DNA from 3 places in the Providencia manganoxydans genome. Region 1 is predicted to be linked to each of the others. Evidence: predicted binding sites of a transcription regulator. Region 1 holds the regulator's gene; each other region holds the start of a gene.
What was found. The regulator PurR, encoded in region 1, represses purine synthesis genes. The targets are predictions, from matches to a motif close to CANGCAAACGTTTGCNTG.

Region 1 (4,513 bases):
CCAATTAGCATATTTTGGTAGTTCTGCACGGATATCAGGATTTTGCAGAATATCGACATAAGCGAAACGTTCACCACAAGCAGATAGAGCTTGAACTGCCTGAGCAGAAAAACCACAGCTAGGAAGCTTAGGAGAGCCTTTCATGTACAGCAGAATTGGATTTTCTTTGATTTGGCGTTCGATTCTTTCAATTGTCGTCATTTTTTTACTTCCTTAAAGCTTGGGTGCTGGTTTTGCAGTCAGTAAACAATCGCAAATGCAGATGATGCAACTGTTACTAAGCGAGAATATTTGACCGAAAATATTACTACACATTGTTTCATACAATATGCCAGTTTTACAGGGGCATTACTATAACACCCTCAAATAGAAAAAGGGATTTTTTCTCTATCAGTCTTTTAAAGATAGTTAAATCAAATTAGCTTTATTCTAGCAAACGCATTTTGTGATTTTAGGCTTTATTATCTATATGATTTTACGATGTATTTATATGCTGAATTTGTTAATATAGTACAATGATGCACATGACCATATTTTTATTGTGGTATAATGCGCTAATGACGATAAAATGATACATACAGTGCGCTATATTTTAGTATGTACATGATTAAAAAGACAATTACTCGCTCAACTTTGAGCATCACACCCATACGTGTTGTTTAAAACGCAAACAAGGAGTACGCAATGTCATTTGAACTACCCGCTCTACCTTATGCAAAAAATGCACTAGAACCTTATATCTCTGAAGAGACGTTAGAGTACCACTATGGCAAACATCACAATACTTATGTTGTTAACCTCAACAACTTAGTAAAAGGTACCGCTTTCGAAGGTAAATCCCTAGAAGAAATCATTAAAACTTCTGATGCTGGCATTTTTAACAATGCTGCACAAGTGTGGAACCACACTTTCTATTGGCACTGTTTAGCACCAAATGCAGGCGGCGAACCTACAGGTAAAGTTGCTGATGCAATAAATAAAGCATTTGGTTCATTCGCTGACTTCAAACAACAATTTACCGATGCAGCAATCAAAAACTTTGGTGCCGGTTGGACTTGGTTAGTGAAAAAAGCAGATGGTAGCTTAGCAATTGTTAATACATCTAATGCTGCAACACCAATCTCTGGTGATGATAAGCCTATCCTGACAGTCGATATTTGGGAGCACGCTTACTATATTGACTACCGTAATGCACGTCCAAAATATTTAGAAAACTTCTGGTCACTCGTAAACTGGAAATTTGTTGAAGAAAATCTTGCTTAACTGATTTTTGGCAACATTTAGGGCGAGCAGTGCTCGCCCTTTGTGATCTTACCTTTGCTATTTAAAGGCAAAATTAAAAAATATGTATTGCAAATGTGATGATCACTGCCAAAGAACCAATTGCTGCTAATAATCCGAATTTAAAATCTGTATCCATGAGTTCCTCTCATTATCAAGAACAGTTAACCAGCCATTTGACCCTATACTGTATAAGGTTAAATAAGTATGACATGACGATTTATAAAAACCAGTGTCTATATCACAGGTTATAACATCAATTATTTCTTTTGTTTTTGCGCTAGATCAGACAAAATCCATAACAAATCGCTAAATTATTGCCAGTTAAGTAACTATGCCTCAATATGCTGGTAATTTTTAATAAGTATTCATAACAAGACCGATTATTGGTCAGGAGTTTTTTTTTCCCATGGCAACGATTAAAGATGTGGCGAAGCGTGCTAATGTCTCCACCACAACTGTATCCCATGTAATTAATAAAACGCGCTTCGTAGCCGATGATACTAAGGCTGCTGTTTGGGCTGCGATAAAAGAACTCAACTATTCGCCAAGTGCTGTTGCTCGTAGTTTAAAAGTTAACCATACTAAGTCGATTGGCTTACTTGCCACATCGAGCGAAGCCCCTTATTTCGCAGAAGTTATTGAATCTGTCGAAAACAGTTGTTATGAAAAAGGTTACACACTCATTCTTTGTAACTCACATAATAACTTAGGTAAACAGCAAGCTTACTTACAAATGCTTGCTCAAAAACGTGTTGATGGCCTTCTGGTGATGTGCTCTGAGTACCCAGAAAAGCTCATTAGCATGTTAGAAGATTACCGTAATATCCCTATGGTCGTTATGGATTGGGGGACGTCGCGAGGTGATTTTACTGATAGCATTATTGATAATTCATTTCATGGTGGTTACTTGGCGGGTCGTTACTTAATTGATCGTGGGCATCGTGATATTGGGGTGATCCCAGGCTCACTTGAGCGGAACACGGGGATTGGTCGCCTCACCGGCTTCCGAAAAGCAATGGAAGAAGCCAAAGTCACTTTACGTGATGAGTGGATTGTACAGGGAGACTTTGAACCTGAGTCCGGCTATAAAGCAATGATGCAAATCTTAAGTAACAAACAAAAACCAACAGCGGTCTTTTGTGGTGGTGATATTATGGCTATGGGAGCCATTTGCGCTGCCGATGAGATGGGGCTGCGTGTTCCACAAGATATTTCTATCATTGGCTATGATAATGTGCGTAATGCACGCTATTTTACCCCTGCACTCACCACTATCCACCAGCCCAAAGAACGTCTAGGCCAAATGGCCTTTACTATGCTACTCGACCGTATCGTGAATAAGCGTGAAGACGCACAAACCATTGAAGTGCACCCACGTTTAGTCGAGCGCCGTTCTGTTGCTGATGGACCATTTATTGATTATCGCCGTTAACCGTTAAGGTGCTAACCACTCAGCGTTGAGAGTTTGACTGTCTCCAAGATATTCAAGTAACCAACTCAACGCTGGTGATGTATTTTTTTCAACCCAAGTTAAGCAGCAAGGGCTTGGTGGAAAAGGCTGTGATAACTCTAATGGGACTAACTTACCCTGCGTACAATACGGCGCTGCGCGATGTTCCGGAACCATGCCGACACACAGCTCATTAACTAAACACACCATACCATCTTCCCAATAAGGTACCACAAGGCGCCGTTGGTTATCTAATGCCCATGTATCTCTTTTAGGAAGATTTCTTGAAGTATCTTCAAGGCATAAACTCGGGTAATCACGCATTTGATCATCTGTTAGTTTCCCTTCAATTTTTGCCAATGGGTGATTTGGCGCTGCAACACACCACCATGACATAAAGCCCATATCACGAAAACTGTAACGTTCTCCGATGGGTGAAGCTCTGGTTGCCCCAATTGCTACATCCACTCGACCATCAGCCAATGCATCCCATACACCATTAAAAACTTCAGGGTGAATATATAATTCGATATCCGGAAAATGACGATAGAAATCTAATATCAGTTGCTGTGTCCGTTGAGGTTTCACAATACAATCAACAGCAATACTAAACTGCCCTCTCCAACCATTAGCTGCCTGTTGGCATTGATGACGCGTTTGTGTCATTTTTTTGATGACTGAGCGCCCTTGCTTGATAAATATCTCCCCAGCTTCCGTCAAGACGACATCGCGATGACGGCGTTCAAATATTGGTACAGCAAGCCATTCCTCCACTTGCTTAACGGTATAGCTAATTGCGGAAGGGACACGATGTAATTCCTCTGCTGCGCCACTAAAACTCCCGGTTCTTGCAACCGCATCAATCACTTCTAACGCATGCGCTGACCACATAACGATACCTTTCAAAAATTTTGATAGCAGGATCCAAATATTACCGTTTCACAATGTAAAAATATAGCCTATACAATAGCGTACATATTAACAATTTTGTAAACTCTAGAAAGTAAATCGCTATGACAAATACTGTGACGAAAAACTCCCCAGGTTTTATGCTCTACCTTGCTGGACTGAGCATGTTAGGGTTTCTAGCCATCGATATGTACCTCCCTGCATTTGGCTCTATGCAAACGGCATTAAATACCACTGAAGGGGCAATTAGCGCCTCCTTAAGTATCTTTCTTGCTGGTTTTGCCTTCGCACAACTGCTATGGGGACCTTTGTCAGACAAACTTGGACGCAAGCCTATTTTAATTGCTGGCTTATTACTGTTTATTCTCAGCTGCTTAGGTATTCTTTGGGTAACCGATGCGACACAGTTACTGATCCTACGTTTCTTGCAAGCTGTTGGCGTTTGTAGTGCCGCTGTTCTTTGGCAAGCATTGGTTATTGACCGTTATGATGCGGCGAGTACCCAAAAGGTATTTGCATCTATTATGCCGCTCGTTGCATTATCACCGGCATTGGCGCCATTATTAGGTGCATGGGTATTGGAACATTATGACTGGGAAATTATTTTTATCGTTTTAATGGCTGTGGGTATTTTATTATTACTTCCAACACTGTTATTAAAAAACGTCACCCCCAAAGCGATGACTACTGACGCGACAGAAAGTAAATCTATTTCCTTTTTCACTTTACTGAGCTCACGTATTTTTAGTGGGAACGTTTTAATTTATGCATCTTGTAGTGCAGGATTTTTTGCTTGGCTAACAGGATCACCGTTTATTTTACGTAATATGGGCTTCAACCCAGCAGATATTGGATTAAGCTATATTCCAC
Region 2 (4,513 bases), 480 kb from region 1:
AGGTATTTTACTTTCTGCTGAAATAATTCCTGAGTTTCAACCTTTTGTGAGTTATGCGCACTCTATGCGAGCACCTAATTCGCAGGAGGTATTTTATTCGCAAAATGGCGGTAACTCGATGAACCCGTTTTTAAAGGGCGAAAAAGCACAAACATGGCAAATAGGATTTAACAGTATTAGGCCTGATCTTATCGTTCAAGGCGACCAATTTAATTTAAAAGCGCTTTGGTTCCACACTAAAGTAAAAGATTATATTACCAGTAAACCTTATTTGCTCTGCCGTCCGAGAACCGAAGCTGAATTTGAATGGTGTTTAATGAATGATGATGTTTGGGATAAGGAATTCCCAGATTTTATGCAGAAAAGTTATATTTACATGAATGATCCAAGAAATGTTAATTTAAGTGGCTATGAATTACAGGCAAATTATGATGCAGGTGTATTTTATTCAACATTATCTTATACCAAAGAAACGGGCGACCAACCTAATTCGATAGCCAGTGTTGCTGATTTTAGTGCGGGTGACTTCAGTGAATTGCCTGATTACTATCTAACATTGGATAGCGGTGTGCGGCTACTCGATGAAAAATTAACATTAGGTTCCACAATTACTATTACAGGGCCCGCAAAGCGTATCGGTGTTGAATCATTAGTTGATAATAATGGTGATGCACTGAAAGATAAATATGAAAAACAACCAACAATTATTGATTTGTATGCTGATTATGAAATCAATAAAAATGTGACTTTAATGTTCAATATTAATAATGTGACTAATAAAGCGTACTCAGATGCGTTAAATCGTGCTAATTCAACGGCAATAATGGAAGAACGTAGCAAAAGTAATGCTACGGCTAGAGGCCGCTCTTATATGGTGGGAGGAGTAGTACGCTTTTAAGTAGATACAAGCTATTTTTCAAGTGACTGCTACCAAACATGATATGTTTGACGGCAGTTTGAGGGATGTCAATTTGGGCATCCCTTATTTTGAACTTTATTTACTGACAGAGCGTGGGGCGCGTTTGGTTTTTAACTTTGTTACCTCAGTCACTTCACTTTCAACCCAACCATCATTGAGTCGTGTTTTTAGTTTTTGTCCTAATTTAACTTGCGAAGTTTTTTTCAATACGGTGCCATCGGTCGTTTCACTAATGCTAAACCCACGCGCTAAAGTGGCTAACGGACTCACCGTTTCCATTTTTGAACACGCAACCGCAAAACGTTGTTTATAGCTATTTAATAGCTCAGAAACCCTATTTTGCAAATAATATTGTGTTTGCTGTAATGAACGTTGCTGCCTTTGTAATTGTGGGCGTAAATCCTGTTGTGACAAGCGGCGCTGTAGCTGTTCATAACGCATTTGAGCATTTTGCATTCGCCTAGTCATAGCTTGATTAAGTTTTTGGCTCAGTAGACTGAGTTGATGTTGTTGCCTTGCCAAACGTAATTGGGGATGCTGCTGCTGTAAGCGGTGTTGTAAACGACTAAAACGTTGCTGTTGACCAGCAAGATAATAATCCATCGCCATTTCTAGGTGTTGCTGTGATGATTGCAACTGGCGGATCAATTCCAGTTGATTACGACTGACTAATTCAGCAGCGGCGGAAGGTGTTGGTGCACGCACATCAGCAACAAAATCGGCAATGGTGACATCGGTCTCATGACCAACAGCACTGACAATCGGGATTTGGCTGGCAAAGATGGCTCTGGCAACAATTTCCTCATTGAATGCCCATAAATCCTCTAATGATCCCCCGCCGCGGCCAACAATCAGCACATCACATTCACTACGCAAGTTAGCGATTGCAATGGCTCTAGCGATTTGAGCAGGCGCTTGTTCTCCTTGTACCGCGGTAGGATAAATAATCACGGGTAATGAAGGGTCACGGCGGCGCAGAATATGCAAAATATCATGTAATGCTGCGCCGGTTGCTGAAGTGATCACCCCGATACGTTTTGCTGGTGAGGGCAAGGCTTGCTTGTGTCTGGCATCAAATAACCCTTCAGCGCCGAGGGATTGTTTCAACAACTCAAACCGTTGTTGTAATAATCCTTCACCAGCAGGTTGCATACTTTCAATGATGATTTGATAGTCACCACGTGGTTCATACAGGGTGACAGTGGCGCGTACTAATACTTGCTGACCATTTTGTGGACGAAAAGTAACACGTGTATTTTGCCCGCGGAACATAGCCGCACGAACCTGAGCTTTGTCATCTTTTAAGGTGAGATACCAATGACCTGAGCTAGGTTGTGAAAAGTTTGAGATTTCGGCTGTTAACCAAACTCGACCCATTTGGCGGTCTAGAAGTTCACGAACCGCTTGATTAAGTTTGCTGACAGAATAAATTCCACTATTTTCTTGTATTGACATGTGAGCTAGATCAAACTCTAAAACAATGACTTAATTGATTGATACTAACCTAGTCAGAGTAGTTATCAAGTTTTTTTTCAAAAAAAGGCTGGAGGCAATCGGTTTCGGTGTGTATAATGCCGCGGCAATATTTTATACCTTTCCATAACGCTGCCTGGTGAGATATTGCCTATGTTACGCATTAAAAAAGAAGCTCTAACTTTCGACGACGTATTGCTCGTTCCTGCACACTCAACCGTATTACCAAACACGGCCGATCTGTCTACTCAACTGACTGCAACTATCCGCCTGAATATTCCTATGCTCTCCGCTGCGATGGATACTGTGACCGAATCTGATCTTGCTATTGCATTAGCTCAAGAGGGCGGTCTTGGTTTTATTCACAAAAATATGCCTATTGAGCGCCAAGCTGAAGAAGTTCGTCGTGTGAAAAAACACGAAAGTGGTGTGGTGACTGATCCTGTTACTGTGACGCCAGACACTACCATTCGTGAAGTTCAAGAAATGGCAGAGCGCAATGGCTTTGCTGGCTATCCTGTCGTTGCTGCTGATAACTCTTTAGTTGGGATTATCACTGGCCGTGATGTTCGCTTTGTTACCGATTTAGACCAACCTGTTACCGCAGTGATGACGCCTAAAGAGCGTTTAGTCACCGTGAAAGAAGGTGAAGCACGTGAAGTCGTTCTGCAAAAAATGCATGAAAAACGTGTTGAAAAAGCCTTAGTTATCGATGATAACTTCCACCTTCTAGGAATGATCACAGTTAAAGACTTCCAAAAAGCAGAACGTAAACCTAATGCATGTAAAGACGAACAAGGTCGTTTGCGTGTTGGTGCGGCTGTTGGTGCTGGTGCTGGTAATGAAGAGCGTGTTGATGCACTTGTTGCCGCAGGCGTTGATGTCTTATTGATCGACTCATCACATGGTCACTCAGAAGGCGTGCTACAGCGCATTCGTGAAACACGTCAAAAATACCCTGACTTACAAATTATCGGTGGTAACGTTGCAACAGCTGAAGGCGCGAAAGCGTTGGCTGAAGCAGGGGTTAGCGCAGTTAAAGTGGGTATCGGTCCTGGCTCTATTTGTACAACACGTATCGTAACAGGTGTGGGTGTACCGCAAATTACCGCTATTGCCGATGCTGTAGAAGCATTAGAAGGCACTGGTATCCCTGTTATTGCTGATGGTGGTATCCGTTTCTCTGGTGATATTTCGAAAGCGATCGCGGCAGGTGCTGCTTGTGTGATGGTCGGTTCAATGTTTGCAGGTACCGAAGAATCTCCGGGCGAAACTATTTTGTTCCAAGGCCGTACTTATAAAGCATACCGTGGTATGGGGTCATTAGGGGCAATGTCGAAAGGTTCTTCAGATCGTTACTTCCAAACGGATAACGCAGCGGACAAACTCGTTCCTGAAGGAATTGAAGGTCGTGTGGCTTATAAAGGTCGCTTAAAAGATATTATTCACCAACAAATGGGTGGTTTGCGTTCCTGTATGGGACTGACGGGGTGTGCTACTATTGATGCCCTGCGTACTAAAGCCGAGTTTGTTCGCATCAGTGGTGCGGGTATCCAAGAAAGCCACGTACACGATGTAACCATTACTAAAGAATCCCCAAATTACCGTCTGGGGCAATAACAGCACATATTTCAGGGTGGCTCTGTCCTTAATTACAGCGCCACCGATTTTCTATTTTTGACTTGAATTTTTGGAATTCTCCTCAAATGACAACAAATATCCATAAGCATCGCATTCTTATTCTTGATTTCGGCTCACAGTACTCACAGCTGATTGCCCGCCGTATTCGTGAAATTGGCGTTTATTGTGAACTCTGGGCGTGGGACGTTTCAGAAGAGCAAATTCGTGAATTCAATCCAAATGGTATTATTCTTTCAGGTGGCCCAGAAAGCACGACTGAAAATGATAGCCCACGTGCACCTGAATATGTCTTTAAAGCAGGTGTACCCGTTTTAGGTATCTGCTATGGCATGCAAACCATGTCAATGCAGCTAGGTGGTGCAGTTGAAGTTTCTGGCGAGCGCGAATTTGGTTATGCCAAAGTTGAAGTGACTGAGCCATGTGATCTGTTCCGTGACATTCAAGACTCTCTAAGCGAAAATGGTACTCCAGTACTGGATG
Region 3 (4,513 bases), 520 kb from region 1:
TTAATGACTCTTGAGAGGGTTCTGGTAACTGTTCTTCATATAATAACGACCAGAATACTCCACCTACGATGACAAGTAATATACCAAGGCTCGTGACAACCTTCTTTTTCATCAAAACTATCCTTATATGCTTATATTATGGTAATAGCTCATACCAGTAACAACTTATTAAAAAGTATCATAAAAATAGCTAGCTAAATAACTGTATTTTCTAGTACTGAACATTTTTATGATACAAATATAACATCCTAGGTATTATAACCTTGGGTTATCTGTCCCGAAATCCCCGCTGCATGATTGACAGTGATAGTGAGCACCATTCTAGATAGTATGCATTTTAATACGAATAAACTATTTATTGAAAAATAGATGAATTAGAGGGAGTTCAAATAACTAAATTTGATAAACAGCCCAACAAAAAGGGCAGAAATTATCTGCCCTTAATAAAATAGATTTTAAATAATTTATTAATGGTTAGTCATTAGCATAGCCATGCATCGGCAAGCATCTACCATCTAAATAAGCGTGGTTATCAGCCATTACTAAGCGCCCATCAACAAACCATTGTACGACCATTGGATAGATATTGTGTTCTTGTGCTTTAACGCGTTCGACAACATCTTCTTCCGTATCATCAGCAAAAATAGGTACTTTCGCTTGCAAAATAACCGGTCCGCCATCCAGCTCTTCGGTAACAAAATGTACCGAAGTTCCATGTTCACTATCGCCGTTTTCCATTGCTTTACGGTGGGTATGTAACCCCGGGTATTTAGGCAATAGAGAAGGGTGGATATTGAGCATTTTACCTGAGTAGTGTTTGACTAGGTCGGCAGTCAAAATGCGCATGAAACCCGCTAACACTACTAAGTCAGGGTGGTAGTTATCGATTATTGCCATGAGAGCCGCGTCATATTGTTCGCGATTAGCAAATTCTTTTGCGCTCAATGATAGGGCTGGGATCTTGGCCTGTTGTGCACGAACCAACCCGTAGGCATCGGGTTGGTTGCTGATCACGGCGACAATTTGTGCCTGAAGACCATTAGCTGTTGCATCAATCAGTGACTGTAAATTACTGCCACTGCCTGATATAAGGACAACAATTTTCTTCATTAGCGGATAACAACCTGCTCTTCACCATTAGGTTGCTCAGCAATAACACCGATTTGCCATGCTTTTTCGCCTAATTGGTTCAGTAGGGTTAATGCCGCTTCAACTTCGCTTTGTGGCAGGGCGATGATAATACCAACGCCACAGTTAAAAGTACGGTACATTTCATGACGGCTGACGCTACCTGCGGTTTGCAGCCAGTCAAATACTACTGGCCACTGCCAGCTACTTTCATCAATTTGTGCTTGAGTATTTTCTGGTAATACGCGAGGAATATTTTCCCAAAAACCACCACCTGTAATATGGGCAATAGCATGAATATCACATTTCTCAATCAGCTCTAGCACATTTTTGACATAAATACGTGTTGGAGCCAATAGATGGTCAGCTAATGATTTCCCTTCAAGCTGAGTGGCTTCTGGGTTGGTTTTACTGACTTCAAGGATTTTACGAACCAGTGAATAGCCGTTTGAATGTGGGCCGCTAGACGCTAATGCGATCAGGGCATCTCCTGCGCTGACTTTGCTACCATCAATGATCTCTGATCGTTCAACGACACCAACGCAAAAGCCTGCAACATCATAGTCTTCACCGTGATACATACCCGGCATTTCTGCGGTTTCACCGCCAACTAATGCACACCCTGATTGTTTACAACCTTCAGCAATACCGGTGATCACGCTTGCAGCGGTATCAACATCCAGTTTGCCTGTTGCGTAATAGTCTAAGAAAAACAGAGGTTCAGCGCCTTGGACGATTAGATCATTGACGCACATAGCCACTAAGTCGATACCAATAGAGTCGTGACGTTTTAAATCCATTGCAAGGCGTAATTTGGTTCCTACACCGTCAGTACCGGAAACTAGAACGGGTTCACGGTATTTTTGTGGTAGGGAACATAGTGCACCAAACCCCCCCAGTCCTCCCATAACTTCTGGTCGGCGAGTCTCTTTGACCACACCTTTAATACGTTCAACCAATGCGTTACCTGCATCAATGTCAACACCGGCATCTTTATAGCTGAGAGAGGTTTTATCAGTCACTACGGCCCCCAAGGCAATTGTGTTGTAGAAAAATAAACTGCAATGCAGATTATTCTAACAGGCTAAGCAAACGTTTGCGATAGCTTTATTCAGGAATTAGGTCTAACATAAAAATGAGCTATTTCTGATTGTTTTGACATCAATCAAACTGAACCTAGTGGCATCTCGGGTAAAAAGAGTTATAATCCCGCGATTTTTTTGTGCGCTGGCGTCTAAAATAGTAGGAGAATTCCATGAAGATCGTTGAGGTAAAACACCCTCTCGTTAAACATAAACTCGGCCTGATGCGAGATCATGATATAAGCACTAAGCGCTTTCGTGAACTGGCCTCAGAGGTTGGTAGCCTACTGACTTATGAAGCAACTGCTGACCTAGAAACTGAGAAAGTGACGATAGAAGGTTGGTGTGGTCCTGTAGAAATAGAGCAAATTAAAGGGAAAAAAATCACCGTCGTTCCTATTCTGCGTGCAGGTATTGGCATGATGAATGGTGTTCTGGAAAGCGTTCCAAGTGCGCGTATTAGCGTAGTGGGGGTTTACCGTGATGAAGAAACATTTAAACCCGTTTCTTATTTCCAAAAATTAGTTTCAAATATTGATGAGCGTATGGCACTGGTTGTTGACCCTATGTTGGCAACAGGGGGCTCTATGATCGCAACTATCGATCTGCTAAAAAACGCAGGTTGTAAATCAATCAAAGTATTAGTTTTGGTTGCTGCTCCTGAAGGTATTGCTGCATTAGAAGCGGCTCACCCAGATGTTGAATTATATACCGCGTCTATTGATGAATATTTAAATGAAAACGGGTATATCGTTCCAGGGCTAGGTGATGCTGGCGATAAGATATTTGGTACTAAATAAATAATTAGCCGACTTTAGAAGTCGGCTTTTTTTTAATAAAAAAACACTATACTTTAACGAATTCAAGATGCAGATAACCAATAACTCTGCGTCTAGAAGGGTGACGAGTATAAAGGGGATGAAAAGAAATGACACGCCGTGCGATCAGCGTTGAAGAAAGACCACCGTTGCTACAAACTATACCGTTAAGTTTTCAACATTTATTCGCCATGTTTGGTGCAACCGTTATTGTACCGATATTATTTGGGGTGAACCCAGCCACAATCTTATTGTTTAACGGTATTGGTACGCTGCTTTATTTATTTATCTGTAAAGGAAAAATTCCTGCATATTTAGGATCCAGTTTCGCCTTTATTTCTCCAGTAATGATATTACTGCCACTCGGCTATGAATTGGCTCTTGGCGGTTTTATTATTTGCGGGGTGTTATTTTGTTTGGTGGCTCTGATTGTTAAAGTTGCAGGAAGAGGGTGGATTAACGTTATGTTTCCCCCTGCTGCAATGGGGGCGATCGTCGCGGTGATTGGTCTCGAATTGGCACAAACTGCGGCTAGCATGGCCGGTTTATTACCAAAAGAAGGAGCGCCGGTTGATACAAACACGTTAATTATTTCGATCACCACGCTTTCAATCACGATTTTATGTGCAGTAGTATTTCGGGGTTTTCTGTCGATTATTCCTATTTTAATCGGTTTTTTAGCAGGTTATGCCTTATCTTATTTTATGGGGATCGTCGATTTTACCCCTGTTATTGAAGCGCCATGGTTTGCTGTTCCAACCTTTTATACCCCACGTTTTGAATGGTTTGCTATTTTAACTATCTTGCCTGCGGCGTTAGTCGTGATTGCAGAGCATGTTGGCCACTTAGTTGTGACTGCAAATATCGTTGAACGTGATTTGATGAAAAACCCAGGCTTACACCGTTCAATGTTTGCGAATGGTTTTTCTACCGTCATTTCAGGTTTCTTCGGCTCAACACCAAATACGACTTATGGCGAAAATATTGGGGTTATGGCAATCACTAAAGTTTACAGTACTTGGGTAATTGGTGGTGCGGCTATCATTGCTATTCTCCTATCCTGTGTAGGTAAACTAGCCGCAGCGATTCAATTAGTGCCAACTCCTGTGATGGGTGGGGTATCGCTATTACTTTATGGCGTAATTGGTGCATCGGGTATTCGTGTATTAATCGACTCTAAAGTTGACTATAACAAGCCTCAAAATTTGATTTTGACTTCAGTGATTTTGATCATTGGTGTTAGTGGCGCTGTGATTAGTATTGGTCAGGCAGAACTAAAAGGTATGGCATTAGCAACGATTGTTGGTATCGCGATGGCATTATTATTCCGCTTTATTACTTTTATTCGTCCTGAAAAACAGTTTGTGACTTCAGATCTCGAAGAAGTCGATACGCATTCGAAGAAATAAAAGTGCGAAACAGTTGCCGATGTGATGAAAGCATCGGCAATCAGATTTCTTGCTGTTCATCTATCTTTGCAATTTA

Region 2: guaB (IMP dehydrogenase) is a predicted target of PurR. The motif match lies at 2,466-2,483, and genes of this name have one in related genera.
Region 3: purM (phosphoribosylformylglycinamidine cyclo-ligase) is a predicted target of PurR. The motif match lies at 2,214-2,231, and genes of this name have one in related genera.

The regions. Positions count from the first base shown of each region.
Region 1 is NZ_CP067099.1:2,598,314-2,602,826, forward strand. It holds gene JI723_RS11650 (Grx4 family monothiol glutaredoxin) at 1-201, opposite strand, end outside; gene sodB (superoxide dismutase [Fe]) at 685-1,263, shown strand; gene cydH (cytochrome bd-I oxidase subunit CydH) at 1,337-1,420, opposite strand; gene purR (HTH-type transcriptional repressor PurR) at 1,691-2,716, shown strand; gene punR (DNA-binding transcriptional activator PunR) at 2,720-3,625, opposite strand; gene punC (purine nucleoside transporter PunC) at 3,748-4,513, shown strand, end outside.
Region 2 is NZ_CP067099.1:2,114,706-2,119,218, forward strand. It holds gene JI723_RS09375 (TonB-dependent receptor domain-containing protein) at 1-898, shown strand, start outside; gene xseA (exodeoxyribonuclease VII large subunit) at 995-2,374, opposite strand; gene guaB (IMP dehydrogenase) at 2,546-4,012, shown strand; gene guaA (glutamine-hydrolyzing GMP synthase) at 4,099-4,513, shown strand, end outside.
Region 3 is NZ_CP067099.1:2,081,332-2,085,844, forward strand. It holds gene JI723_RS09210 (hypothetical protein) at 1-112, opposite strand, end outside; gene purN (phosphoribosylglycinamide formyltransferase) at 475-1,110, opposite strand; gene purM (phosphoribosylformylglycinamidine cyclo-ligase) at 1,110-2,150, opposite strand; gene upp (uracil phosphoribosyltransferase) at 2,384-3,010, shown strand; gene uraA (uracil permease) at 3,139-4,437, shown strand.